Regions from separate parts of the Streptomyces sp. NPDC054932 genome, predicted to be linked through region 2. Evidence: riboswitches for the same ligand, from Rfam matches in the RefSeq annotation. Region 2 holds a riboswitch; each other region holds the start of a gene.
The links. Region 2 has a riboswitch for cobalamin ahead of ACWGE1_RS17950 (ABC transporter substrate-binding protein). Riboswitches for the same ligand answer to the same signal wherever they lie in the genome.
Positions count from the first base shown of each region.

Region 1: linked by a shared signal. The riboswitch ahead of ACWGE1_RS14160 (cobalamin biosynthesis protein) and the one ahead of ACWGE1_RS17950 (ABC transporter substrate-binding protein) in region 2 are both predicted to bind cobalamin.
Region 3: linked by a shared signal. The riboswitch ahead of ACWGE1_RS16685 (CoA-acylating methylmalonate-semialdehyde dehydrogenase) and the one ahead of ACWGE1_RS17950 (ABC transporter substrate-binding protein) in region 2 are both predicted to bind cobalamin.
Region 4: linked by a shared signal. The riboswitch ahead of ACWGE1_RS04045 (ribonucleoside-diphosphate reductase subunit alpha) and the one ahead of ACWGE1_RS17950 (ABC transporter substrate-binding protein) in region 2 are both predicted to bind cobalamin.

Region 1 is NZ_JBSGXU010000040.1:27,673-34,766, forward strand. It holds gene ACWGE1_RS14150 (putative cobaltochelatase) at 1-970, opposite strand, end outside; gene ACWGE1_RS14155 (cobyric acid synthase) at 1,125-2,645, opposite strand; gene ACWGE1_RS14160 (cobalamin biosynthesis protein) at 2,642-3,619, opposite strand; cobalamin riboswitch at 3,657-3,809, opposite strand; gene ACWGE1_RS14165 (hypothetical protein) at 3,922-4,143, opposite strand; gene ACWGE1_RS14170 (anion permease) at 4,184-5,467, opposite strand; gene ACWGE1_RS14175 (alpha/beta hydrolase family protein) at 5,778-6,908, shown strand; gene ACWGE1_RS14180 (hypothetical protein) at 7,089-7,094, shown strand, end outside.
Region 2 is NZ_JBSGXU010000058.1:14,935-22,028, forward strand. It holds gene ACWGE1_RS17945 (FecCD family ABC transporter permease) at 1-594, opposite strand, end outside; gene ACWGE1_RS17950 (ABC transporter substrate-binding protein) at 591-1,586, opposite strand; cobalamin riboswitch at 1,631-1,772, opposite strand; gene ACWGE1_RS17955 (hypothetical protein) at 1,884-2,300, opposite strand; tRNA gene ACWGE1_RS17960 (tRNA-Trp) at 2,605-2,681, opposite strand; gene ACWGE1_RS17965 (DUF5959 family protein) at 2,788-3,201, shown strand; gene ACWGE1_RS17970 (DUF4352 domain-containing protein) at 3,317-3,844, shown strand; gene ACWGE1_RS17975 (glycoside hydrolase family 18 protein) at 3,956-5,281, shown strand; gene ACWGE1_RS17980 (serpin family protein) at 5,363-6,550, shown strand; gene ACWGE1_RS17985 (PfkB family carbohydrate kinase) at 6,547-7,094, opposite strand, start outside.
Region 3 is NZ_JBSGXU010000051.1:32,117-39,210, reverse strand. It holds gene ACWGE1_RS16690 (acyl-CoA dehydrogenase family protein) at 1-417, opposite strand, end outside; gene ACWGE1_RS16685 (CoA-acylating methylmalonate-semialdehyde dehydrogenase) at 414-1,913, opposite strand; cobalamin riboswitch at 2,099-2,269, opposite strand; gene ACWGE1_RS16680 (short-chain fatty acyl-CoA regulator family protein) at 2,367-3,764, opposite strand; gene aceA (isocitrate lyase) at 4,149-5,435, shown strand; gene aceB (malate synthase A) at 5,545-7,094, shown strand, end outside.
Region 4 is NZ_JBSGXU010000008.1:70,170-77,263, reverse strand. It holds gene ACWGE1_RS04050 (ribonucleotide-diphosphate reductase subunit beta) at 31-1,047, opposite strand; gene ACWGE1_RS04045 (ribonucleoside-diphosphate reductase subunit alpha) at 1,047-3,440, opposite strand; cobalamin riboswitch at 3,585-3,706, opposite strand; gene ACWGE1_RS04040 (GNAT family N-acetyltransferase) at 3,758-4,255, opposite strand; gene ACWGE1_RS04035 (CstA-like transporter-associated (seleno)protein) at 4,364-4,561, opposite strand; gene ACWGE1_RS04030 (carbon starvation CstA family protein) at 4,558-6,777, opposite strand; gene ACWGE1_RS04025 (GntR family transcriptional regulator) at 6,941-7,094, opposite strand, start outside.

The DNA of each region.
Region 1 (7,094 bases), on a different contig from region 2:
CGAGGCCCGGCGCGTCGAACGGGTTGCGGCGCCGGCGGTGCGGGAGCGCCAGCAGGGCGGCCTGCCGGACGTCCTCCTTGCGCACCTCGGTCCGCCCGGCCCAGGCGGCCAGGGCGGTCGCGGTCCGCGCCATCACGATGTCGGCCCGCATGCCGTCGACCTCGAAGCCGGCGCAGGCCGCCGCGATCTGCAGGAGCGCGGTGTCGCCGAGCGAGACCTTCGGCAGCAGTGCCCGCGCGGCCACCACGCGGGCGCGGACCTCGTGCTCGTCCCCGGCCCAGCGGGTCGCGAAGCCCGCGGGATCGTCCTCGTAGGCGAGCCGGCGGCGGACCACCTCGACCCGCTGGGCCGGTTCGCGGGAGGCGGCCACCTCGACGGTGAGCCCGAACCGGTCGAGGAGCTGCGGGCGGAGCTCGCCCTCCTCGGGGTTCATCGTGCCGACCAGCAGGAAGCGGGCGGCGTGCCGGACGGAGACGCCCTCGCGCTCCACGTACGAGGCACCCATCGCGGCGGCGTCCAGCAGCAGGTCGATCAGGTGGTCGTGGAGGAGGTTGACCTCGTCGACGTAGAGGATCCCGCGGTGGGCGTCGGCGAGCAGTCCGGGCTCGAAGGCCTTCACGCCCTCGGCGAGCGCCCGTTCGATGTCGAGGGAGCCGACGAGGCGGTCCTCGGAGGCGCCGACGGGCAGTTCCACCATGCGGGCGGGCCGGGCGCCGCCGGCGCCGGACCCGTGCGGGCCGTCGGGGCAGGCCGGGTCCGGCGCGGCGGGCGCGCAGCTGAACCGGCAGCCGGACACGACGTCCACCTGCGGCAGCAGCGCGGACAGCGCGCGGACGGCGGTGGACTTGGCGGTCCCCTTCTCACCGCGCACGAGCACCCCGCCGACCGCTGGGCTCACGGCGTTGAGCAGGAGCGCCAGCCGCAGGTCGGTCTGGCCGACCACTGCGGTGAACGGATACGGGGTGCTCATGTGTTGCTCACTCCTTGGAAGGTGTGGACCGTTGCCGTGTGCGGCGCCGCTGCCGGGGCTCCGCCCCGGACCTCGCGCCTCGATCGCCGGCGGGGCTTGATCCGGCTGGTGCCGTGCGCCCGGTGCGGCCGGAATGCCCGCAGGACCCGGCCCGTCACGGGGCACCCGGTGGGAGGAACGGGAGGCCGGCCGGGGCGCCGTCCTCGATCAGCCTCAGCAGCGCACGCGTATCGGCGTGCTCTTCGATCAAGTCGCCGAGCAGGTCCAGCTGCTCCTCCCGCAGCGTGCCGAACGAGGTGTCCGGCGCCGGGACGAAGCGCCGCCCCGCGGCCGCCGCCACCTCCCGCAGGAACGCCCGCCGGAAGCCGTCCGACTCCAGCGACCCGTGCCAGTGGGTGCCCCACACCGACCCGACCCGGCAGCCGTCCAGGAAGGCCTCGCCGCCGAGCACCTCGGCCACGCCGTGGTGGATCTCGTAGCCCGCGACCTCCTCGCCGAGAGCCGTCCCGGAAGGCCGCGCCAGGGTCTTCTCCCGCTCGAAGCGCACCCGTACGGGGAGCAGACCGAGGCCGTCGACCTCGCCCGCCTTCGATTCGACCTCGTCCGAGATCCGCTCGCCCAGCACCTGGAACCCGCCGCAGATGCCCAGCACCGGCCGCCCCTCGGCGGCCCGCCGCAGCAGCGCGTCCGCGAGTCCGCGTTCGCGCAGCCACTCCAGGGCCTTCACCGTGCCCCGGGTGCCGGGTACGACGACCAGGTCCGCGTCGGCCAGTTCCTCGGCCCGGTCCACGAAGCGCACCACGACCCCGGGCTCCGCGGCGAGCGCGTCGACGTCCGTGAAGTTCGACATCAGGGGCACGGCGCAGACGGCCACCCGCAGCACGTCCTCGCCCACGGGCGGCGCCACCACGGACTCGCGCACGGCGCCCCGCAGCGAGACGCGCAGGCCGTCCTCCTCGTCGATGCCCAGCCCGTGCCGGAACGGCAGCACCCCGTAGGTCGCCCGCCCGGTCAGCCCGCGCAGCATCTCCATGCCCGGCTCCAGCAGCGACACGTCACCGCGGAACTTGTTGACCATGTAGCCGGCGATCAGCTCCTGGTCCTCGGGGGAGAGCAGCGCCGTCGTCCCGAAGAAGGACGCGAAGACCCCGCCGCGGTCGATGTCGCCGACCACGACCACCGGGAACCGCGCGGCCCGCGCGATGCCCATGTTCACGATGTCGGTCCGGCGCAGGTTGATCTCGGCCGGACTGCCCGCCCCCTCGCAGATCACGGCGTCATACGTGCCCCGCAGCTGCTCCAGGCAGTCCGTGACGATGCCGAGCAGCTGCTCCTGGCGGCCGCCGTGGTAGCCGCGGGCGCTCATCTCGCCCACCGGCTTGCCCAGGAGCACCACCTGGCTGCTGCGGTCGCTGCCCGGCTTGAGCAGGACCGGGTTCATCAGTGCGGTCGGCTCCACACGGGCCGCCTGCGCCTGCATCGCCTGGGCGCGGCCGATCTCGGCGCCCTCCAGGGTGACGAAGGAGTTCAGCGACATGTTCTGCGCCTTGAAGGGCGCCACCTTGACGCCCTGCCGGGCCAGCCAGCGGCAGATGCCCGCCGTGACCACGCTCTTGCCCGCGTCCGACGTGGTGCCCGCGACGAGCAGTCCGCCCCCGCGCTTCGCGCCGCTCATGCGCGCCGCCCTCTCTGTGCCGTACGGGATTCCAGCGTTCGGGAGACCAGCAGCCGGGCCGCCACGCAGGCGCCCAGGGCCAGCCAGGTCACCTGCCGTGACAGCCGGACCGCCCGTTCGATGTCCGCGACCTCCACCGGCCGCCCCGCCCCGCCGTTGAGGACGGCCCGGTGCTCGACCCGGCCGCCGTAAGCGAGGGTCCCGCCCAGCCTGACGCCGAGCGCCCCGGCGAAGGAGGCCTCGACGGGGCCGGCGTTGGGGCTCGGGTGCGCGGCGGCGTCCACGCGCCAGGCCCGTACGGCGCCGCGCCGGTCGGGGCCGGCCAGTACGGCGGCGACCGCCGTCAGCCGGGCCCCCGGCCAGCCCGCCAGGTCGTCGAGCCGGGCGGAGGCCCAGCCGTAGCGCAGGTAGCGGGGGGACTTGTGGCCGACCATCGCGTCCAGGGTGTTCACGGCCCGGAAGGCCAGCAGACCGGGGACTCCGGCGGCGGCACCCCACACCAGGGCGCCGACCACCGCGTCGGAGGTGTTCTCGGCGACGGACTCCACGACGGCGCGGGCCATCTGCTGCCCGTCCAGGGCCTGGGGGTCGCGTCCGCACAGGTGGGGGAGCCGCTCCCGGGCCACTTCGGTGTCCCCGGCGGCGAGCGCCCCGCCGATGGCCCGGGCCTCGCGGCCCAGCGAGGTGCCGCCCACCACGGCCCAGGTGGCGGCGGCGGTCAGGGCGATACGGGCGGCCGCAGGCCGGGAGCGCACGGCGCGGGCGCCCAGCGCACCGATGGCGGCTGCGCCCCCGGCGCACACCAGGGTGTGCAGGAGGCCCCGGGCGCGGTCGTCGCGCCACAGGGTGCGCTCGACGGCGGCGGCGGCCCGTCCGAAGGCGGCCACGGGGTGCCCTCGGCGCGGATCTCCGAGGATCCGGTCGCCGATCAGGCCCGCCGTGGCGCCGTACGCGAAGACGCGATCGGCACGCATGGTGGCAGGTATGTCCTCACTCAGGGTCCGCGCCCTGGTTCGACGTGTCCGGCGGCGAGAGTTCCTGGCTCCCGGGACGCACGCGCGGCGTGCGCTCCCGGTGACAGTGGCGGGACCGCGCCGGATTCGCACCGGACTTCCTCTCCATGCCGCCGTATTGGCTCGGGCAGTCCACCACGCACCGAGAAGGCCCGTCAACTCGCCGTTGACCTGCGGCGCGGCAGGGGCGGGGGATGCGAAAAGCTCCCTCCGGGACAAACCCGGAGGGAGCCTTCACGCCTGGTCCGCCGTGAGGCGGCCGGTCAGGCGACGATCAGGTAGATCCCGTAGCCCACGGCCGCCGTGACGAGCGCGAAGCAGGCGTACGCGCCGCTGCGGGCGAGAGTGGCCGTGCCACCCTGCTCGGTCGCGGTCTCGTGCTTGGACAGGCCCACCAGGCCCAGGGTGAAAAGGGCCACGAGGGCGACGGTGGCGAAGAGGCTGACCCCGAAGACGGAGCCGAGCGCTTCCCAGTCGATCTTCATACTGCCACTTTCTGAGTGTCCGGGTCTCTGTGTGTCTCGGTCAGACCGCGGCGGCCGGAGCCGCCGGGGTCTGCGTCGCGGCCGGGATGGTGGCCTTGAGGGCGTCGTCCGTGACCTCGGCGGTCGTGGCGGCGCCGGTGGTACCGGCGGCGGCGACGGTCGGCGGGACGGTGACGGCGGCGATCGCCGTCGTGATGACGCCCGGCTCCTCGGCGGCGGCCGGCTCCACCTCGTTGACGTTGTTGTGGTCGACGACCTGGCGGCGGGAGATGAGCCAGATGGCGAGGCAGGAGCCGATCAGGAAGACCGTGACCGCGGCGATGCCGACGTCACCGATGCGCATGACCAGCTCGGCACCGGCCGAGACGAGCGCGGCGGCCGGCAGGGTCAGGCCCCAGGCGACGAACATGCGGGTCGCGGTGGACCAGCGGACCACACCGCCCTTGCGGCCCAGGCCCGCACCCATGACCGCACCGGAGCACGAGTGGGTGGTGGAGAGCGAGAAGCCCAGGTTCGAGGAGGCGAGGATGACGGACGCGGCCGAGGTCTGGGCGGCGAAGCCCTGCTGCGGCTGCAGATCGGTCAGGCCGCTGCCCATGGTGCGGATGATGCGCCAGCCGCCCAGGTAGGTGCCCATCGCGATGGCGAGACCGGCGGAGACGATGACCCAGACCGGCGGGTTCGCGTCGGGCGCGATCGCGCCGCCGGCGATGAGGGCCAGGGTGATGATGCCCATCGTCTTCTGCGCGTCGTTGGTGCCGTGCGCGAGGGACACGAGACCGGCCGAGGCGATCTGACCGGCGCGGTAGCCCTTGGCGGAGGTCTTCTCGCCGACCTTGTTGCCCAGCTTGTAGGTGAGCTTGGCGGCCAGGTACGCGGCGATGCCGGCCACCAGCGGGGCGGCGATCGCGGGGATGAGCACCTTGGTGACGATGACGCTGCCGTTGACCGCGCCGATGCCGGCGGAGGCGACCGCGGCGCCGATCAGGCCACCCATCAGGGCGTGCGAGGAGCTGGAGGGGAGGCCGACCAGCCAGGTGACGAGGTTCCAGAGGATCGCTCCGACCAGCGCGGCGAAGATCACCTCTGGCTGGATGCCCTCCTCGTTGACCAGGCCCTTGGAGATCGTCTTGGCGACCTCCACGGACATGAACGCGCCGACGAGGTTGAGCACGGCGGACATGGCCACCGCCGTCTTGGGCTTGAGGGCGCCGGTCGAGATGGTGGTGGCCATCGCGTTGGCCGTGTCGTGGAAACCGTTCGTGAAGTCGAACACGAGAGCGGTAATGATCACGATCCCGAGGAGAAGCGTTATGTGCTCCATTTACCCAGGCTTCTGTTTGACGTCAGTGGCTCGGCGACCGTAGGCAACCTGGATGAACGGAAGGTGAACTGACTCGGGCGGAGCGGTGTACTGGGACGGGGTGCGATCGGGCCATTCGTCCTGATTCTGGCGTAGATAACGCCATTAATGCACGTCAAAGGCGGGTGAATGAACCCCTCCGCAGGGGGGTCGACCTGCATACGATCCCGCCTCCGGGGCCTCGAATGAGACCTAGATCACTCTCCCTGTGCCGGCGGCGGAGGGATCTCCTCCGGTGGCCCGCCCGAGGCCGCGACCCGACACTGGAGCCGTGCGTACCGCGACAGCGACGGCTGCGGCCGTCACGACGACCATCCTGGGTGCCGGCGCGGCCGCCGTTGCCGCCGGCCGGTACGCCGCCGACGCGGCCCTGCGGCCGGAACCCGGACGTCCGCTCCCTGGCGGGCCACGGCTCAGCGTCCACTGGACCGCCGCCGGCCGGATCGCCCTGACCCGTTCGCTCGCCTCCCTGCGCCCCGGCACCCACGGCCTGGTCGCACCCGGCGTGCACGCCGTCGTCGGTCCCGTCCTCCCCGACGCCGACCACGGCCCGGACGCCGTCGTGCGGCGGCTCGTCTCCGTCACCCACGGCACCCTCGCCCCCGGCACCCGGGTCACGCTCACCCCCCAGGTGTACGTCGGCAATCCGCGCACCGCCCTCGGGCTCGACCACGCCGACGTGGACGTCCCCGGGGAGCTCGGCGCCCTGCCCGCCTGGTTCGTGCCCTCGGTCCGGGACACCTGGGTGATCACCGTGCACGGGCTCGGCAGCAGCCGCGAGCACCCGATGGTGGTCATGCCCTTCCTCCAGCGCCACCGGCTGCCCGTCCTGGACCTGGCCTACCGGGGCGACCTCGGCGCCCCCGCCTCCCCGGACGGGCTCGGCCACCTCGGTGAATCCGAATGGCGGGACCTGGACGCCGCCATCCGCTACGCCGTCCGCTACGGCGCCCGGCGCGTGATCCTGCACGGCTGGTCCACCGGCGCCACCATGGCCCTGCACGCGGCCGAGCGATCGGCGCTGTCCCACCTGATCTCCGGACTGGTGCTGGACTCGCCGGTGCTCGACTGGCACACCACCCTGCGCGGGCTCGCCGCGGCGCGCCGCACCCCGGCCCTGGTGCTGCCGCTGGCCGTCCGGGCCGCCGAGGGCCGCGCGGGCCTGCGCGCCGACCGCCGGCCGCCGGGCGCGGACCCGGGCACGCTGCGCGTCCCCGTGCTGATCTTCCACGGCCCGGACGACGCGCTCGCCCCCTGGGGACCCTCCCGCAGGCTCGCCGCGGCCCGCCCCGACCTCGTCACGCTGCACACCGTGCGCGGGGCCGGGCACGGTGCGATGTGGAATGCCGATCCGGCCGGTTACGAGGAGGCCCTGCGCCGCTTCCTCACCCCCCTCATGTGACGGGCCGCGCGCAGGCCCCGACGCCGGCCCGTCCGAAGGCCCCGGTGAAGGTCCGTCATGTGAAGGCCCTGTGACGTACAGGGCCCAGCGGGCGGCTTGTCCCGGTCTGCACTGCAGGTGGCCGATGGCAACGGCTGGTTCCGTTTGGGCTTTCGGCCAGTGACGGGCGAGACTGCTTCCGTGACG
Region 2 (7,094 bases):
GTCCCAGCGGGCCCCGCCGAGGCCGCCGAGGGTCCAGAAGAGGACCGAGCGGATCTGGTCCGGGTGCGCGGAGAGCACGAGGACGAGACTGGTGAGGGCGGACAGGATGTACTGGACGGCGACGCCGGCGAGGGTGAGCCGGCCGGTGGTCATCGTTCCGCCGCGCCGGGCCATCGCGTAGACGGCGACGAGGGCGGCCATGGAACCGGCGAAGGCGGCCAGCGGCAGGCCCATGCCGAACGCGAAGGCTCCCGTACCGAAGACGATCACGAGGACGGCTCCGGCGGAGGCCCCGGAGGAGGCGCCGAGCAGGAAGGGGTCCGCGAGCTCGTTGCGTACGAGGGCCTGCAGCACGGTGCCCGCGACCGCGAGCCCGGCGCCGACGACGGCCCCGAGGAGGACGCGCGGGAGCCGGACGTCCCAGACGATGGAAGCGAAGGCTCCGGTGCGCCGCTCCCCGGACAGGCCGCTGACGACTATGTCGAGTACGCGCTCGGGGGCGATCCGTACGGCCCCCAGTGCCAGCCCCGCGACCGCCGCGGCGGCGAGCGCGGCGACCAGCGCGAGGAGGACGGTGGCGGTGCGCAGCCTCACGGGGCGGCGGGGTGGAGCTGACCGCTCAGGGACTCGACGGCGTCGGCGACGCGCACGCCGAGGACGGCCGAGGAGAGCGGCAGCACGACGAAGCGCCGGTTCTTGACGGCGGGTACCTCGGCGAGGGCCGGGTCGTTCAGCAGGCGCTGCTTCTTGGCCTCGACGGGGGTGCCGCCGTAGTCGTAGATGAGGACGACATCGGGCCGGCGCTCGATGACCTGCTCCCACGACACGTCGCCGAAGGAGTCCTTGAGGTCGGCGAAGACGTTCGTGCCGCCTGCGAGCGAGATGATCTCGTTGCCGATGCCGTTGCCCCCGGAAGTGGAGGCGGAGGCGTCGCCGGAGTCGTAGACGAAGACGGACGGGCGGGGCCCGTCCTTGACGCGGGCGGTCACGGCGTCGATGCGGCGCTGCTCGTCCTCGATGAGCCGGGTGCCGCGCTCCGGTACGCCGAAGGTCCGTGCGACCTCGGTGATCTCGGTCTTGAGCTGGTCGAGGCCGACCTTGCCCTCGGTGCAGTACTCCACGTTGAGCCGGGAGTCGATACCGGACTTGGCGAGTCCCTCGCGGTCGCGCCCCTGCGCCTTGTCGAAGGCGCTGGCGTACCCGCCGTACACGAAGTCGGGGTCGGCGCCGAGCAGGACCTCCTTGGAGGGGTACTCCTCGGCCAGCACCTTGATCTTGTCGTAGCCGGGCCGGTACGCGGGCAGCACGGCGTCGTCGAGGTACGCGGACCCGGCGATCCGGTCGCCCAGCCCGAGGGCGAGGAGCAGCTCGGTGGCGTGCTGGTTCATGGTGACCGCGCGCCGGGGCGGGGACTGGTAGGTGCTGCTCACACCGCAGTTGGTGAGGGTGTACGGAAACCCGGGCGCCGCGGGCTCCTCCGCGGCCTTGTCCTCGCCCGCCCCGGGAGAACCGGCGCAGGCAGTCAGGGGTATCAGGAGGGCGAAGGGGACGAGTGCGCGCAGAACTGCGCGGGAACGCGACGGCATGACGAGGCCTCTCCGGGGGATCCGCGTCCCCTGGTCGACGTGAACTGTGAGAGAGGCGGCGCGTCAGTGTCTGACTCCCGGTCTCCCGCGCGGGGACGACCGGTCACAGTGGCGGGACCGCACCGGAATCACACCGGTTTCCTGTCCTGCACCGCCTGGGGCAACACGGACAGTCTGCCAGAAAGCACCAGCCAACCGACCCTGCGGGGTCACGCGGGGCGGCCACCCCGGCGGCGGCAACGCCGACACCGGCTCCTTGCGCAGCATCCACCGCGGGGTGGTCGGTTGGTGGGCTTCTCAGGTCCGGGGGACGAACCGGGCGTCCTGTCGGCACGCACTCCGTGCGTTGTCGGTGATGCTCCGCAGTGGCGACAGCGCGTACCTGGCCATCACGTACCCTGCGGCGATCGACAGGGCGGCGAGGGCGACCAGGGCGAGCAGTGTGAACAACAGCGGAGATTCCCAGGCCTGTTGTCCCTGGCCGGCCGCACAGGGGTGCGGCCCGCTGTCCGTCGGTCCCGACCCGACGGCGGGCGTTGGCGCCGCACAGTCGCCGGTCATCAGTACGACCGACGTTTCGGATCCCAGCTCAAGGACCGGCGCGCTGCCCCTGCTCACGGCTTGCATCGCGAGCAGGGAGAGAACGGCGAGCAGCACCGCCCCGGCCACCATGAACACCCCGCCGTAGAGGCAGGTGAGACGTAAGAGGGTCACGGAACGGCGCTGTGGCGAAGGCTGCTCGTGGAGGCGCAGCCCGTCTGCCGTCCCTGCGCCACGGCCGGCGTGCACGGCGGTCGAAGTGACGCTGTTCGCGCCGCCGTTGACGTCGCCACCTCGGACTCGGATCGACATCGGCGCTTCCCCCTCAAGACGTGACAGCCCCCACTCTCTCCTGATGACCCTTAAGCGGCGCGTCAGTACGGGTACGGCCCGGGAGCGGGCCGGCCGGCGGTCTTGAACACGGCGGAGCCCCGCCGAATCATCGACGGGGCTCATTCCTTCCCGGCACGGGACCGTATGGCAGGGGCGGCAGGATTCGAACCTGCGACCATCGGTTTTGGAGACCGGTGCTCTGGCCGGCTGAGCTACGCCCCTTCGGTGGGACCAACGATGGCACGGCCGGACCCGGAGATCCATTTGTTTTGGGGCGCATCCGGCCGTTCCCGCATGATGGTGGTGATCGGAGCGGCCTTCGGGGGGCATGGTGGAGGACGCCGGGGTGGACCTGATCCGGCTGGTCGCCGAGGACAGCAGTGTCCGGTTGCCGGTGCTCGGCCGTCATCGGCCCGGGGCGACCCCGTACAACGACCATCTCGACGCCGAGATCGTCGTCACCAGCGGCTTCGCCAACGGACGCCTCAAGCTGCGCCTTTCGCCCGAGGACCTGGACGACTGGGCCGCAGGTCTCGATGAACCGGCCGCCGACAGAGGCATCCGCCGGCTGCGCGGCAACGGGATCCGCATCGAGGTCGACCGCCGGTTCTCGGTTCCCGTTCCGGTTGTCACCGTGGCGGACGAGGACGCCTCCGCCTCCTCGGTCCGCGTCCGGCTGGACGTGGGCCACGGCTGGGTCGACGACCTGCGCCGGCAGTACCGCCGGGTCCGGGATGCCTGACCCAACGAGGTGGTGACCGCTCCGCGCTCCAGGAGCCACTGGCAGTGAAGGGTGGCGGGGCCCGGGGATGCGGAGGATCGTGAGGAAGGGGAGCCGTGGAACGGGAGGTTCCGTCATGGCCCGAAGCCGACGACCCGGCCGCACGGGACTCCGGGCCGTTCTCGTGGCGCTCGCACTCCTCGCTCCCGCCCTGTCGGGAGCGTCCCCGGGCGGCTCGGGCGAGACGATCTCCCTTGCCGGGAGCCTGCCCGGTGAGCGGCTCGACGTCACGTTGACGCAGGTGGTGGACCCCGCGACCCCCGCGGCCCCTGCGACCCCCGCCGCACCCGTTGGCTCCACCGGCCCCGACCGGCTCGTCGCGACGCGCTTCCGCCTGGAGAACACCGGGACGGCCGTCTACCAGGACTCCCCCGCGCCGGCCGCGCACCTGCTGGACACCACCGGGCGCCGGTTCACCGGGCTCGGCGTCCCCACCACTGCCGGACCGGCCTTCCCGGACACCGTCACGCTCGACCCAGGAGACACGGCGGAGGGTCTCATCACCTTCCGGCTCCCGCAGGACGCCGACCCGGCCGCGGTCCAGTTCGCCCTCGACGGCGGACTGGCCGACGACGTCGGCCAGTGGAGCCTGCAGCCCCAGTAGCGGGCGGCGAGTTTCGGCCACCCCCTTGACCGCTCTGGTCCAGACCAATAGTTTCCGGCATGCACAGCGCACGCGCACACGCCCCGCTCCCCGCATCCGCAAAGGAAGCCCATGCGCCGCAGCATGCTCGGCAGGATGGCCGTCGCCGCCTGCTCCCTCTCCCTGCTGACCGCCTTCGCGCCCGCCGCCGCCGCGCAGGCCGACGGCGGCCACGACCGCCCGTACAAGAAGGTCGGCTACTTCACCCAATGGGGTGTCTACGGACGGGACTTCCAGGTCCAGGACCTGGAGGCGAACGGCTCCGCCGGAAAGCTCACCCACATCAACTACGCCTTCGGCAACGTCAGTCCGCAGGGCAAGTGCTTCACCGGGAACATGCCGGGTGAGGCCGACGCCTGGGCCGACTACGTGCGCCCGCTCGACGCCGCGAACTCCGTCGACGGGGTGGCCGACACCGGTGAACAGCCGCTCGCCGGCAACTTCAACCAGCTGCGCGAGCTCAAGGCCAGGCACCCCGGGCTGAAGGTGCTGATCTCGCTCGGCGGCTGGAGCTGGTCCACCCACTTCTCTGACGCCGCGCTCACGCCGGCCTCCCGCAAGGCCTTCGTCGAGTCCTGCATCGACCTCTACATCAAGGGCAACCTCCCGCAGGACGGCGCCCGCGGCGGAGCCGGAGCGGCCGCCGGCGTCTTCGACGGGATCGACCTCGACTGGGAGTGGCCCGGTTCCGCGGGCGACACCGACACGAAGTACCGGCCCGAGGACAAGCAGAACTTCACGGCGCTCGTCCGGGAGTTCCGCACGCAGCTCGACGCGTACGCGCGGAGCCAGAAGAGGAAGACCAAGTACGAGCTGACGGCCTTCGTCCCGACCGCCCCCGCCAAGATCGACGCGGGGTTCGACGTCCGCCGGATCATGCGCGACCTCGACTTCGTCACCCTCCAGGGCTACGACTTCCACGTCTCCGGCGAACCGAGGACCGCCCAGCAGTCCGCCCTCCGCGCCCGCGGCGACTTCAGTGTCGACGGCACGGTGGACGCCTGGCGCCGGCGCGGCGCGCCCGTGAACAAGCTGGTGATGGGCATGCCGTTCTACGGGCAGGGCTGGACCGGCGTCAGCGGTGGCGGGGACGGCATGGGCCAGCCCGCCACGGGCCCGGCACCGGCCACCTGGTCCGCCGGGTACGAGGACTACAAGGCGCTGAAGAAGCTCGCCGACTCCGGTGCCTACACGATCCACCGGGACCGGCGCGGCGGTCACGCCTGGCTGTTCGACGGCACCACCCTGTGGACGTACGACGACCCCCAGGTCCTGCGTGCCAAGACCGGGTACATCCGCGAACACGGCCTCGGCGGAGCGATGTTCTGGTCGCTCGACGCGGACACCGCCGACGGCGAGCTGATGACGGCCGTCGACCGGGGCCTGCGCGGCCGCTGACCCGGGCCGCCCCTGACCGGCGCCGCCGGGCCGCGGAAAACCATCCGGCCCGGCGGCGTCCCTCCACCTACGCTCCCCCGCATGAGGAACTCGACGGTACGGGCGGTCAATCTGCTGACGACGCGCTGGGCCGCGGCCGCGCAGGCCCCGGCCGGGAGCCCGGGCACTGTGTTCACCGCGGCCGGGCTCTGGCCGCTGCTCGCCCTGCTCGCGGACGGCTCGGCCGGCTCGGCCCGCGCCGAGCTGGAGGAGGCCCTGGGCATACCCGCCGAGGCCGCGGGGGAGGCTGCCCGGGAGCTGCTGGCCGCTTTGGGCGGCGTACAGGGCCTTCGGACGGCGACCGGGCTGTGGACCGATGCCGGGCTCCCCCTGGAGGAAGACTGGTCGGTGAAGCTCCCGGACGGCGCCCGGGGGACGCTGACCGGGGACCGGGACGCCGATGCCAAGGCGCTCGACGCGTGGGCTTCGGACCGGACGGACGGGCTGATCGAGCGCATGCCGGTGGTCCTGGACGAGAGCACCCTGATGGTCCTCGCCTCCGCGCTCGCGCTGCGGCTGCGGTGGATCCAGCCGTTCGGCGAGTGGGAAGGGGAGGCGCACACCGGCGCGTGGGCCGGGCGCCGCGTGCGCACGCTGCACCGCAACACCTCGCTGCTCGACCGGGTCCGGGTGGCGCACGGCCCCTCGGGGACGGTCACCCTGCTGGAGGTCGTCGGGGCGGCGGGCGTGGACGTCCACCTCGTGCTGGGCGAGCCCGAAGCGCCGGCCGGCGGCACGCTCACCACCGGGATCGCCGCCGTCACCAGGGCCCTGCCCGCCACGGGAGCGAGCCTGCTCCCCGACGGGCGACCCGGTCCGGGGCTGGCGGTCCGCACGGTGGCCGCCTTCTCCCCCGAACCCCGGCTGGACATCGAGACGGTGGCCTTCGAAGTGCGGTCGGAACACGACCTCCTGGACCACGCCCGGCTGTTCGGGCTGGAGACCGCCACCGACACGGATCGAGGTCACTTCCCCGGCGTCAGCTCCCAGCCGCTGGCCGTCGCTTCGGCACGGCAGTCCGCACTGGCCCGGTTCGACGCCGCGGGCTTCGAGGCCGCCGCCGTCACCGCCTTCGGCATGCCGGTCGGCTGCTCGGCGTGGGCGCGGCCCAGGTACAGGGCCCGCAGGGCCGAGGTGTGCTTCGACAGGCCGTTCGGGTTCCTGGCCGTCCACCGGACCTCGCGGCTGGTACTGACGGCCGGCTGGGTCGCCGAGCCCGACACCCCCTAGAGGGCGTCCCGGCCGGATCGGCGGTGGGCGGCGGCCAGTGCCAGCGTCTCGGTGAAGGCGGGGACGCGTCCGGTGCCGCCGTGGCCGGAGACCGAGAGGGAGGCCGCGGCCATTCCGTACGCCACCGCGTCCGCGAGGGTGTCGCCGAGGGCGAGCCGGGCGGTGGTGGTGCCGGTGAAGCAGTCGCCCGCGCCGGTCGCGTCCACCGGCTCGGGGTTGACGGGCACGGGGTGGTGCACCGCCCGCGTACCGTCGTCCAGCAGCAGCCGGTCGGCGCCCGCGGTGACCGCGACCGCACGGGCTCCCAGCGCGCGGCAGCGGGCGGCGGCCGTGCGCGGGTCGGCGGTGTCGACGAGGGCCCGCGCGTCGGCCGGGCAGGAGGTCTTGAGCAGCCCGGTCAGCGGCGCGATCCGGGCCAGCAGTTCGCGGGCCTCGGCCCGGCCGGTCAGCCGGGACCGGAAGTTGGCGTCGTACGTCAGATGGCGGCCCGCCCCGTGCACGAGGCGGGCCGCGGCCAGCACGGCGTCGCGGCTGCTGGGTGACA
Region 3 (7,094 bases), on a different contig from region 2:
CAGTCCGGCGGCGTCGGACCCGGCGCCGGGTTCGGTCAGGCAGTAGCTGCCCAGCGACCGGGCGGTGCACAGGTCCGGGAGCCAGCGGGCCCGCTGGGCCGGATCCCCGTACCGGTCGATCATCCAGGCGACCATGTTGTGGATGGAGAGGTACCCGGCGATGGAGGGGCATCCGGTGGCGAGGGTCTCGAGGACGAGGACGCCGTCGCTGCGGCTGAGCCCGGAGCCGCCGTGCTCCTCGCGGACGTAGACGCCGCCGAGTCCGAGGTCCGCCGCCTTGCGGATCACGTCCAGCGGAAAGTGCTTGTCCTGGTCCCAGGTGACGGCGTACGGGCCGATCTGCTCCTGGGTGAAGTCGAGGGTGACCTCGGCGAGGGCGAGCTGATCGGCAGTCAGCGTGGTCGTCACCGGGCTCATCCCATCGTCGGGATGGTGAAGCTCGCGCCCTCCTTGGCCCCCGAGGGCCAGCGCGAGGTGACGGTCTTGGTGCGGGTGTAGAAGCGGATCGAGTCGGGGCCGTGCTGGTTCAGGTCGCCGAAGCCGGACCGCTTCCAGCCGCCGAAGGTGTGGTAGGCGACGGGGACGGGGATCGGCACGTTGACGCCGACCATGCCGGCGCCCACCCGCCGGGTGAAGTCGCGTGCCGTGTCGCCGTCGCGGGTGAAGATCGCGACGCCGTTGCCGTACGGGTGCTCGGTGGGCAGGCGCAGGGCTTCCTCGTAGTCGGCGGCCCGTACGACGCACAGCACCGGGCCGAAGATCTCCTCGCGGTAGATCCGCATCTGCGGGGTCACACGGTCGAAGAGGGTTGCTCCGGCGAAGTAGCCGTCCTCGTGTCCGGGCAGGGTGAAACCGCGCCCGTCGACGACGAGTTCGGCGCCCTCGGTGGCGCCGATGCCGACATAGCGGTTCACCCGGTCGAGCGCGTCCCGGCTGACCAGCGGTCCGAAGTCGGCCTCGGGGTCGTCGGAGCGGCCGACGCGCAGGGTGGCGATGCGCTCCGTCAACTTGGCCACCAGGGCGTTCGCGGTGTCCTCCCCGACGGGCACGGCGACGGCGATGGCCATGCAGCGCTCGCCCGCGGAGCCGTAGCCGGCGCCGATGAGGGCCTCCACGGCCTGGTCGAGATCGGCGTCCGGCATCACGATCATGTGGTTCTTGGCGCCGCCGAAGCACTGGGCGCGCTTGCCGTGGGCGGCGGCGGTGGCGTAGATGTGTGCGGCGATCGGCGTGGAGCCGACGAAGCCGAGGGCCTGTACGCGCGGGTCCTCGAGGAAGGTGTCGACGGCCTCCTTGCCGCCGTTGACCACGTTGAGCACGCCGGGCGGCAGGCCGGCCTCGAGGAAGAGTTCGGCGAGGCGCAGCGGTACGGAGGGGTCCCGCTCGGACGGCTTCAGGATGAAGGAGTTGCCGCAGGCCAGGGCGGGTGCGGCCTGCCACAGGGGGATCATTGCGGGGAAGTTGAAGGGGGTGATCCCGGCGACCACACCCAACGGCGAGCGCAGTGAGTGCACGTCGATCCCGGTGCCCGCGTTGTCGGTGAATTCGCCCTTGAGCAGGTGCGGGACACCGGCGGCGAACTCGACCACCTCCAGGCCGCGTTGCAGATCGCCGTGGGCGTCGGCGACGGTCTTGCCGTGCTCGGAGGACAACAGCCGTGCGAGGGAGTCCCGTTCACCCTCGACGAGCTGGAGGAAACGCAGGAGCACGCGCGAGCGGCGCTGGGGGTTCCACTGCCCCCAGTCGGCCTGCGCCTCCTCGGCGTTCGCGATGGCTGCTTCGGTGTCGGCCCGCCCCGCGAGCGGGACGCGGGCCTGGACGGCGCCGGTGTTGGGGTCGTAGACGTCGGTGAAGAGGCCGGAGGATCCGGTGGTGTGCTTGCCGCCGATGAAATGGGTGAGTTCGCGGACCATGGTGCCTGCTCTCGTCAGGTTGGATCCGGGGATGGCACGGCGGACCGGCGGACGGCACCCGATGGGGTGCGCCGTTGGGGAGGGCCGTGGGACTACGAGCGCGCGAAGGTGTGCGTGCGCTCCGCCGGATCACCAGGGTCGTGGGTACAAACCGGTGCCATGCGTGTCTGCTCCATCCTCGTGGACAACACGGAACATCCGCGGCCGGTATCCTGACTCCCGGATCCCCGCGTGCCGCCCGCCTTCCCGACAGACCTCGTCAGTGGCGTGTGGATGGCAGCACACTCCCCGGTCACAGTGGCGGGACCGTGCCGGTTTCTCACCGGCTTCCCTGCACCGCGGACCTTGTGGCACGAACATATAGTTGGACGTCCTAGTAAGTCCAGAGCCGCCGCCGCGCGCCTTCGGTGGGGACCGGCGCCCGCTCAGTCCTGAGTGCCGGTCACCGGATGGTCACCGGGTGACCACCGGGTAGGGGATGAAGGTGCTGCTGTTCTCGTCGACGGCCAGCGCCCGGCCGAGCGGCGGTACGGCCCGCTGCGGGCAGTCGAGCCGTTCGCACAGGCGGCAGCCCATTCCGATGGGGGTCGCGGCCGCCGTGTTGTCGAGGTCGAGCCCGTCGGCGTACACGAGCCGGGAGGCGTGCCGGATCTCGCAGCCGAGCCCGATCGCGAAGGTCTTGCCGGGCTCGCCCCAGCCGCCGCGGTGCCGGGTGACGGCGCGGGCGGTCCACAAGTACCGCTGCCCGTCGGGCATGGCGGCCACCTGGACGTGGATGCGTCCGGGCGCGGCGAAGGCCTCGTACACGTTCCACAGCGGGCAGGTGCCTCCCGCGCGGGAGAAGTGGAATCCGGTCGCCGACTGCCGCTTGGACATGTTCCCGGCCCGGTCCACCCGGACGAAGGAGAAGGGAACTCCGCGCAGCCTGGGGCGTTGCAGGGTGCTCAGCCGGTGGCAGACCGTCTCGTAGCCGATCCCGAAGTGGTCGGTGAGCCGCTCGATGTCGTAGCGGAACTCCTCGGCGGCCGTGTGGAAGGCGCGGTACGGGAGGATGAGGGCGCTCGCGAAGTGGTTGGCGATGCCGATCCTCGCGAGGGCGTGGACGGGGGAGCCGGGCGGGAAGTCCTCGGCGGCCAGCCGGTCGAGCTCGGTCCCGTACTCGATCAGCGCCAGCTGGGTGGCCATCCGGAACGCCTGCTGTCCCGGCCGGAGCCGGTTCGACAGGTGCAGGACCCGGGCGGTGGGGTCGTAGTGGTGCAGCCGGTCGGAGTCCGTCGCCGTCCTGACCCCGTGCCGCTCGGAGAGCCGGTGGGCCAGGGCGCGGACGACGTCCCCCGGGCGGATGCCGATCTCGGAGGCCAGCTCCTCGGCGGCGAGATCGGTGTCGTGGAGGTAGTTTTGCCGGCGGTAGAAGAACTCGCGGATCTCCTCGTGGGGTGAACGCGGGCTGTCGGTCACCGCGTCCCGCCCGTCGGCGGCGTCGGCGAGCCGCTCGGTGAGGAGCTGGCTGCGCCGGCCCAGGTCCAGCAGGACCGAGGCGACGGCCGGCATCCGGGTGGCCAGCTCCGCCAGGTCGGAGGGGGAGACGCGCGCCTCGGCCACCTCGTTCGCGAGCGCCTCGCGCAGGTCGGCGACCAGCCGGCTGGTGTCGCGCTCGGAGAAGAAGCCGGGATCCACTCCGAAGGCCTCGGTGAGCCGCAGCAGGACCGGCACGGTGAGCGGCCTGGAGTCGTGCTCCATCTGGTTGAGGTAGCTGGGGGAGATGGCGAGCATCCGGGCCAGGTCGGCCTGGGTCATCCGCCGCTCCTCGCGCAGCCTGCGCAGCCGCGCCCCCGCGTACGTCTTGCTCACCGCACTCCTTCGCCGCCCGGCCCCGATCGCGCCGCCAGGATACGGGGATCTTCGCAGCCGATGGGCTTCGCAACCTTGGCAATTCCGGTGCCGAAGATTCGCAAAGCTTGGCAGATGTACCTGGTTGATGGCACTCAGTGTCAGTGCCAGAGTCGGTGCTGCGGCCCGCCGGGCACGGTGGCCGAGAAGGACTGACTGGCCCGATTCGCGCCCTGATTTCGGCCATCTAGGCAGTTCGACCCGGCGGCTCGGCAGCATTGCTCAGCTTCGGCCCATGGCCGGGTTCGGCGGCCGCATCTCCTTATCAGGCACAGAGTGTCAATCTGCCGGGTTCATGTCCCGGCTCGTTGGCAAGACAAGCGACGGATGGAAACGGTGACGGTCATGGCAGAGGCGAACACGACGGCGGCGGCCGAGCAGCTCAAGCAGCGGTGGGCCGACGACCCTCGCTGGGCGGGCATCGAGCGCACCTACACGGCCGAGGACGTGGTCCGGCTCTCGGGCAGCGTCCGCGAGGAGCACACCCTGGCCCGGCGCGGTGCCGAGCGGCTGTGGCGCCAGCTCCACGAGCGGGACTACATCCACGCACTCGGCGCGCTGACCGGCGGCCAGGCGGTCCAGCAGGTCCGCGCCGGGCTCCAGGCGATCTACCTCTCGGGCTGGCAGGTCGCGGCCGACGCGAACCAGGCCGGACACACCTACCCGGACCAGAGCCTCTACCCCGTCAACTCGGTCCCGCAGGTGGTCCGCCGCATCAACAACGCGCTGCTGCGCGCCGACCAGATCGCCACCGCCGAGGGCGGCAGCGACACCACCGACTGGCTGGCCCCGATCGTCGCCGACGCCGAGGCCGGCTTCGGCGGCCCGCTCAACGCCTTCGAGCTGACCAAGGCGATGATCGCCGCGGGCGCGGCCGGCATCCACTACGAGGACCAGCTCGCCTCCGAGAAGAAGTGCGGTCACCTGGGCGGCAAGGTCCTCGTCCCCACCTCGCAGCACATCCGCACCCTGAACGCGGCCCGCCTCGCCGCCGACATCGCCGACGTGCCCACCCTGATCATCGCCCGGACGGACGCCCTCGCGGCCAACCTCCTGACCAGCGACGTCGACGAGCGGGACGCGCAGTTCGCCACGGGTGAGCGCACCGCCGAGGGCTTCTACCACGTGCAGAACGGCATGGCCCCGGTCATCGCCCGCGGCCTCGCCTACGCCCCGTACGCCGACCTGATCTGGGTGGAGACCGGCACCCCGGATCTGGCCCAGGCCCGCGAGTTCGCCGAGGCGATCCACGCCCGGTACCCCGACCAGATGCTGGCCTACAACTGCTCGCCGTCCTTCAACTGGAAGGCGGCCCTGGACGACGACCAGATCGCCAAGTTCCAGCGCGAGCTGGGTGCGATGGGCTATCGCTTCCAGTTCATCACCCTGGCCGGCTTCCACTCCCTCAATCACGGCATGTTCGACCTCGCCCGCGGCTACGCCGAGCACGGCATGACCGCCTACGTCGACCTCCAGGAGCGCGAGTTCGCCGCCCAGGCCCAGGGCTTCACCGCCGTCAGGCACCAGCGCGAGGTCGGCACCGGCTACTTCGACCTCGTCTCCACCGCCGTCAACCCGGCCTCCTCCACCACCGCGCTCTCCGGCTCCACCGAGGAAGAGCAGTTCCACTGAGCCACTGACGGGCGTGCGCCGCGCCGCCGCCCCGCCGACCGCTTCCCGACGGGTGCCCGAGGGACTTCCCCCTCGGGCACCGCCCACCGCCCCCGCTGAGGAGAACCGCATGCCCCTCTCGCCTCTGACCAGCAGCGTCCAGGTCCTCGGTGCGCCGGGTGAGCGCCACGAGGAGATCCTGACCCCCGAGGCCCTGGAGTTCATCGGCCGGCTCGACACCGCGTTCGCGGACCGCCGCCTGGAGATCCTCAAGGAACGCAACCGCCGCTCCGGCCACCTGGCCGGCGGCACCCCGCTCGACTTCCCGCTCGCCACCCGCGCCCTGCGCGAGGACCCGCACTGGCGGGTCGCCCCGCCCGCGCCCGGACTGACCGACCGCCGCGTCGAGATCACCGGCCCGCCGGAGCGGCGGATGGCCGTCAACGCCCTGAACTCCGGTGCCAAGGTCTGGATGGCCGACTTCGAGGACGCCACCGCCCCGACCTGGACGAACGTCATCGGCGGCCAGCTGACGCTGCTCGACGCCATCGCACGGCGCATCGACTTCACCACCCCGGAGGGCAAGGAGTACCGCCTCGGCGGGCACCTCGCGACCATCATGGTCCGGCCGCGCGGCTGGCACCTGACGGAGGAGCACCTGGAGATCGACGGGCGCCCCCTGTCCGCCTCCCTCGTCGACTTCGGCCTGTACTTCTTCCACTGCGCGCAGCGCCAGATCGACGCCGGCCACGGCCCGTACTTCTACCTGCCCAAGCTGGAGAACCGGTACGAGGCCCGCCTCTGGAACGACGTCTTCCTCCTGGCCCAGGAACTCCTCGGCATCCCCCGCGGCACCGTCCGCGCCACCGTCCTCATCGAGACGATCACCGCGGCCTTCGAGATGGAGGAGATCCTCTACGAGCTGCGCGACCACAGCGCGGGACTCAACGCGGGCCGCTGGGACTACCTCTTCAGCCTGATCAAGACCTTCGGCCACCGCACCGACTTCCAGCTGCCGGACCGTGCCGCGGTCACCATGACCGCCCCGTTCATGCGGGCCTACACCGAGCTGCTCGTCCGCACCTGCCACCGCCGCGGCGCCCAGGCCATCGGCGGGATGGCCGCCCACGTCCCCAGCCGGGACGCGGAGGCCAACGCCGCCGCGCTCGCGAAGGTCCGCCTCGACAAGGAGCGGGAGGCCGAGGACGGCTTCGACGGCTCCTGGGTCGCCCACCCCGGGCTGGTCCCCGTCTGCCGCGAGGTCTTCGACGGCGTCCTGGGCGAGCGGCCGAACCAGCTGGAGCGCACCCGGGAGGACGTCGAGATCACGGCCGCCGACCTGCTGTCCGTACGCCGGATCGCGGCGCCTCCCACCCGGGAGGGGATCCGCTCGAACGTCGCCGTGGCCCTGCGCTACTTCGACGCCTGGCTGCGCGGCAGCGGCGCCGTCGCCCTGTACGGCCTGATGGAGGACGCCGCGACCGCCGAGATCGCCCGCGTCCAGATCTGGCAGTGGCTGCGCCACGACAGAGTGGACCGGGCCACGGTCCTCGACCTCCTCGACGCCGAATGCGCGGCGCTGGAGGAGGAGGACCCGCAGGCCGCGGTCACCGGGGCCCGGGAGGTGTTCGTCAACACCGCGCTCACCCCCCGCCTGCCCGCCTTCTTCACCCCCGAGGC
Region 4 (7,094 bases), on a different contig from region 2:
CCCGGCTCCCCGGTCGGACCGCACGAGGTCTCAGAAGTCCTCGTCCAGGTCGACCGTGCCCTCGACCGCGACCTGGTAGGCCGACGGACGGCGCTCGAAGAAGTTCGTCAGCTCCTGGACGCCCTGCAGCTCCATGAAGGAGAACGGGTTCTGCGAGCCGTACACCGGCGGGAAGCCCAGACGGACCAGACGCTGGTCCGCGACGCACTCCAGGTACTCGCGCATCGACTCGGTGTTCATGCCCGGCAGGCCGTCGCCGCACAGGTCGCGGCCGAACTGCAGCTCCGCCTCCACGGCCTCCTTCAGCATGTCGGTGACCTGCTGCTGGAGGGCGTCGTCGAAGAGCTCCGGCTCCTCCTTGCGGACCGTGTCCACGACCTCGAACGCGAAGTTCATGTGCATGGTTTCGTCGCGGAACACCCAGTTGGTGCCGGTCGCCAGGCCGTGCAGCAGGCCGCGCGAGCGGAACCAGTAGACGTACGCGAAGGCGCCGTAGAAGAACAGGCCCTCGATGCACGCGGCGAAGCAGATCAGGTTCAGCAGGAAGCGGCGGCGGTCGGCGGCCGTCTCCAGGCGCTCGATCTTCTCGACCGAGTCCATCCACTTGAAGCAGAACTGCGCCTTCTCGCGGATGGAGGGGATCTCCTCGACCGCGTCGAAGGCGGCCGCACGGTCGTCCGGGTCGGGCAGGTAGGTGTCGAGCAGCGTCAGATAGAACTGGACGTGCACGGCCTCCTCGAACAGCTGGCGCGACAGGTACAGGCGCGCCTCCGGGGAGTTGATGTGCTTGTAGAGCGTCAGCACCAGGTTGTTCGAGACGATCGAGTCACCCGTCGCGAAGAACGCGACCAGGCGGCCGATCATGTGCTGCTCGGAGGGCGTCAGCTTCGCCAGGTCGGCGACGTCCGAGTGGAGGTCGACCTCCTCGACGGTCCAGGTGTTCTTGATCGCGTCCCGGTAGCGCTCGTAGAAGTCCGGGTAGCGCATCGGGCGGAGCGTGAGCTCGAAGCCCGGGTCCAGGAGGTTCTTGGTGTCGTTGGAGCTCATTACTGGCAGGCCTCGCAGGACTCGGGGTTCTCAAGGGAGCAGGCGAGCGCTTCCGCGGCCGCGGCGTCGGCGGCGGCGTCGGCCAGCGGGAGCGCTGCGGGAGCGGCCGCCTGCGCGGCGCGGGCGATCTTCGTCGCCGGGCGCGAACGCAGGTAGTACGTGGTCTTCAGGCCCTGCTTCCAGGCGTACGCGTACATCGAGCTGAGCTTGCCGATGGTGGGCGTCTCCAGGAACAGGTTCAGCGACTGCGACTGGTCCAGGAACGGCGTACGGGCCGCCGCCATGTCGATCAGACCGCGCTGCGGGATCTCCCACGCCGTGCGGTACAGCTCGCGGACCTCGGCCGGGATCCAGCCGAAGCCCTGGACCGAGCCGGAGGAGTCGCGCAGCGCCTCACGGGTCTGGGCGTCCCACACGCCGAGCTGCTTCAGCTCCTCCACCAGGTAGCCGTTCACCTGGAGGAACTCACCGCTGAGGGTCTCGCGCTTGAAGAGGTTGGAGACCTGCGGCTCGATGCACTCGTACACGCCGGCGATCGAGGCGATCGTGGCCGTCGGGGCGATGGCCAGGAGCAGGGAGTTGCGCATGCCGGTCTCGGCGACACGGGCGCGCAGCGCCTCCCAGCGCTCCGGCCAGTTCAGCTCCACGTCGTAGTGGTCCGGGTGCAGGACACCGCGGGCGGTGCGGGTCTGCTCCCAGGCCGGCAGCGGGCCGCTGCGCTCGGCGAGGTCGCACGAGGCCTCGTAGGCGGCCAGCATGATGCGCTCGGAGAGCTTGGTGGACAGGGCCTTCGCCTCGGGGGAGTCGAAGGGCAGCTTCAGCTTGAAGAAGACGTCCTGGAGGCCCATCGCGCCCAGGCCCACCGGGCGCCAGCGGGCGTTGGAACGGCCGGCCTGCTCGGTCGGGTAGAAGTTGATGTCCACCACGCGGTCGAGGAAGGTCACGGCGGTGCGGACGGTCTCGTCCATCCGCTCCCAGTCGATGTCGCCGTCCACGACGAAGGCGCCCAGGTTGACCGAACCGAGGTTGCAGACGGCGGTCTCGCCGTCGTTGGTGACCTCGATGATCTCGGTGCACAGGTTCGAGGAGTGCACGACGGTGCCCGGCTCGGCCGTCTGGTTCGCCGTGCGGTTGGAGGCGTCCTTGAAGGTCATCCAGCCCTGGCCGGTCTGCGCGAGGGTGCGCATCATCCGGCCGTACAGGTCGCGGGCGGGCATGGTCTTGCGGGCCAGGCCCTCCGCCTCGGCCTTGCGGTAGGCGGCGTCGAACTCGTCGCCCCACAGGTCGACCAGCTCGGGCACGTCGGCCGGGGAGAACAGCGACCAGTCGGCGTCGGCGTTCACGCGGCGCATGAACTCGTCCGGCACCCAGTGGGCGAGGTTCAGGTTGTGCGTACGGCGCTGGTCCTCACCGGTGTTGTCGCGGAGCTCCAGGAACTCCTCGATGTCCGCGTGCCAGGTCTCCAGGTAGACGGCGGCGGCACCCTTGCGGCGGCCGCCCTGGTTCACGGCGGCGACGGACGCGTCGAGGGTCTTCAGGAACGGCACGATGCCGTTGGAGTGGCCGTTGGTGCCGCGGATCAGCGAACCGCGGGCGCGGATGCGGGAGTACGAGAGGCCGATGCCGCCGGCGTGCTTGGAGAGCCGGGCGACCTGGTGGTAGCGGTCGTAGATCGAGTCGAGCTCGTCCAGCGGGGAGTCCAGCAGGTAGCAGGAGGACATCTGCGGGTGCCGGGTGCCGGAGTTGAAGAGCGTGGGGGAGGACGGCAGGTAGTCCAGACGGCTCATCAGCCGGTACAGCGAGGCCACTTCCTCCACGGCCTGGACGCTGTCGTCCGCGGCCAGGCCGCAGGCCACGCGCAGCATGAAGTACTGCGGGGTCTCGATGACCTGACGGGTGATCGGGTGGCGCAGCAGGTAGCGGCTGTGCAGGGTGCGCAGGCCGAAGAAGCCGAAGCGGTCGTCGGCGCCCTCGGCGAGCGTGAGCTCGACGAGCGAGTCCAGGCGGGCCGCGTGGGTGCGGACGAACTCGGCCGTGCGGTCGGCGATGAGGCCCTCGCGGTGACCGACCTCGACGGAGGCCGAGAAGGAGGTGGAGCCCTGGCTCGCGGCCTCGTCGCGCACGGCCAGCGTCAGCAGGCGGGCGGCGAGCCGGGAGTAGGCCGGGTCCTCGGAGATCAGACCGGCGGCGGCCTCCGTGGCCAGCCCGCGCAGTTCGGCGTCGTCGGCGGCGGAGCTGCGGCCGCGCAGCGCGGAGGCCGCGACCCGGCCGGGGTCGGTGTCGGGGAGGTCCGCCGTAAGTTCGGTGAGGGTACGCAGCAGCGTGGCCCCCGGGCCCTCGGTGTTGTCGCCAGAAGTGGACTCGGCGCGCGGTGCGGAAGGCGCGATGGTCACGGCGGGAGCTCTCCCTCGCTCGGCCCGGTCATCGGCGGGGCGGGGCGCGAGCGGGCGCATGCGGGCGCGACGAGAACGCGTACCCCCGCATGGCGTCCACCGGCCCAACCGCGAGGCCCGGACGAATCGGCACCCGGTTCGGTCGAGCCGGGCACGCTGTAGGCAGGTCATCGGACTTGGCGTCCGGTAGCCGGACACTTCATACCGTTGCGGGACAGTTCCGGATTCGCACCGGATTCCCCTGCAGCGACAGCAGGCATGAGCATACATGTGGGGGCGGCCCGTTGCGGCAACCCCCACATGTAGTGTCGGCGTGGCTACAGCTTGAGTCGATACGTGAGGAGTGTCAGGCCGTCGATCGGCGCCCAGTCCCGCTCCGGCGTGCGCACGAAGCCCAGTCGTACGTAGATCCGGTGGGCCCCGGCCATGCTGCGCTGGGTGGAGAGCGCGAGGCCCGTCACACCCTCGATCGCCCGCGCCCGCTCGATGCACGCCCGCACCAGGGCCTCGCCGGCGCCCTGGCCGCGCGCCCCGTGGGCCACCGCGAGCATCCGGAACTCCGCCTCGTCGGGGGCGGCGATGTCGGCGAGCGGGCTGCCGGGGGCGGCGAAGGTCACCCCGCCCAGCACCCGCCCCTCCCGCTCGGCGACGAGCACCTCGGCCCGGGCCGCCCGGCCGGCCACGTCGCGCAGCACGTGCAGGTATTCGTCATCCTCGTTGAAGTCCAGATGCCCGTCGGCGAGGTAGGCCTGCGCCGTGATCTCACCCAGCTCCGCGTACTCGGCGGGCCGCACCGCCCTGATCGTCATGTCCATGCGGTCGAGTGTGCAGGACGGGTGACGGCGGGCGCTGTCCTCGAAGTCGGCACCGACGCGAAGGCCCCGCCGGAAGCATCCGGCGGGGCCTTCGGCGTGCGGGGCGGCTCAGCAGCAGCGGAAGCCCTCGCGGGGGTCCGCCTCGCGGGCGTCCGTACGGGCGCGTTCGAAGGCGCGGCGGGTGAGGACCTCCGCGTCCGGGTCGTGGGAGCGGGCGTGGGCGACGTACCGGTCGTACGCGGCCTCCCCCGAGAACTCCCGTACGTAGAACCGGGCCCTGGCCAGCACGCTCCGTACGGTGCTCACGCCACCGGCTCCTTGACGTGTCCGCCGCCCGCGTCCGGGCCCGCCGCGGCGAGCTCCGCCCGCTCCTCGGCGGTCGCGATCAGTCCGGCGGGGGCGACGATCTTCGACTCGGTCCACGGGACCTCGGAGAGGGTCGCCGACTCCGGGTTGCGGACGGCCTTCAGGCAGGTCCGGGCCGCGTCCGCGAGGACCACCAGGATCAGGACCGCGAAGAAGGCGCACAGCACGCCGTCGACCGTGGCGTTGGTGACCACGGTGTGCATGTCGTCCATGTTCTTCGCCGGAGGCAGGACCTTGTCGGCGTCGATTCCGGCCTGGTACTTGTCGCGCTGGGCGAAGAAGCCGACCTTCACGTCCTTGGAGAAGATCTTCTGGTAGCTCGCGGTGAGGGTCACCGTGGCGTCCCAGACCAGCGGCACGCCCGTCACCCAGGCCCACTTGAGCCGGCCGGACTTGACCAGCAGCGTGGTGCAGACGGCGAGCGCGACCGCGGCGAGCAGCTGGTTGGCGATGCCGAAGAGCGGGAAGAGCTGGTTGATGCCGCCCAGCGGGTCCTTGATGCCGACCCACAGGAAGTAGCCCCAGCCGCCGACGACGATCGCGCTCGCGAACCACACGCCGGGCTTCCAGCTGACGTCCTTGAAGGACTTGTGGACGTTGCCGAGGGTGTCCTGGAGCATGAACCGGCCGACGCGGGTGCCCGCGTCGAGCGTCGTCAGGATGAAGAGCGCCTCGAACATGATCGCGAAGTGGTACCAGAACGCCTTCATGCCCGCGCCGCCGATCACGGCGGAGAAGATCTCCGACATTCCGAGTGCGAAGGTCGGCGCGCCGCCCGTGCGGGAGAGGAGGCTGGCTTCCTCGACGTCCTTGGCGGCCTGGGTGAGCGCCTCGGGGGAGATGGCGAAGCCGAAGTTCGTCACCGCCTGGGAGGCGGACTCGACGGTGGTGCCGATGACCCCGCCGGGGGAGTTGACGGCGAAGAAGAGGCCGGGCTCGATGATGCAGGCCGCGATGATCGCCATGACGGCGACGAAGGACTCGGTCAGCATCGCGCCGTAGCCGATCATGCGGACCTGGGTCTCCTTCTGGATCATCTTCGGGGTGGTTCCCGAGGAGACCAGGGCGTGGAAGCCGGAGAGCGCGCCGCAGGCGATGGTGATGAAGACGAAGGGGAACATCGACCCGGCGAAGACCGGTCCGTCGCCGCTCGCCGCGAAGTCGGTGATCGAGGGCATCTTCAGGGTGGGCATCGCGATGACCACGCCGAGCGCGAGGAGCGCGATGGTGCCGACCTTCATGAAGGTGGAGAGGTAGTCGCGGGGCGCGAGCAGCATCCACACCGGCAGCACCGATGCCAGGAAGCCGTACACCACCATCCAGATGACCAGCGTCTCCTTCTCCAGGGTGAAGGTGCCGGCGAAGGAGGACTCGGCGACCCAGCCGCCGGCGACGATCGCGAGCAGCAGCAGGGCGACGCCGATGACGGAGACCTCGGTGACCCGGCCCGGCCGCAGGACGCGCAGGTAGAAGCCCATGAAGACGGCGATCGGGATGGTCATGCCGATGGAGAAGACGCCCCAGGGGGAGTGCGCCAGGGCGTTGACGATGACCAGTGCCAGCACCGCCAGCAGGATGATCATGATGGCGAACACGGCGATGAGGGCGGCGGCCCCGCCGACGGGACCGATCTCGTCCCTGGCCATCTGGCCGAGCGAACGCCCGTCGCGGCGGGTGGAGAAGAACAGTGTGACCATGTCCTGCACGGCCCCGGCGAAGATGACGCCCGCGACGATCCAGATGGTGCCCGGCAGGTAGCCCATCTGCGCGGCGAGCACGGGTCCGACGAGCGGGCCGGCGCCGGCGACGGCGGCGAAGTGGTGGCCGAAGAGGACCCGGCGGTCGGTGGGATGGAAGTCGACACCGTTGTCAAGGCGTTCGGCGGGGGTGGCCCGGGTGGCGTCCACCTTCAGCACGCGGTGGGCGATGAAGCGCGCGTAGAAGCGGTAGGCGATGGCGTACGAGCCCAGTGCGGCGGCGAGCAGCCAGGCCGCGGAGATCTCCTCGCCGCGCGAGAGCGCGAGCACGCCCCAGCCGATGGCGCCGACGAGTCCGACGAGCACCCACACGGCGATGGACCGGGGAGAGGGCGAGTCCGGCCCGGTGGCCGGACTCGCCGTGTCCCGTTCTGTCCCTGTTGCTTCCGGTTCAGGCATGACCTCGTCCCCTCGTCGATCATCTGCGTAAGGGCAGGGAATCTACGGGGGATTGCCCGGTGAGCGTAAGGGTCCGTCCGCATTCCGGTATGTGAAGGAATTCGGTAGGCCGGGGTCCGCCGGGCGGAGCCGGGCGAGCTCGGACGGGCCCGAACGTGCGAGGTCAGACCGCCGGGCGCTTGAGCCTGGCGACGAACTTGTAGCGGTCGCCGCGGTACACCGACCGCACCCACTCCACCGGTTCGCCGTCGGCGTCCAGGGAGTGCCGGGAGAGCATCAGCATCGGCAGCCCGACGTCGGTGCCGAGCAGGCCGGCT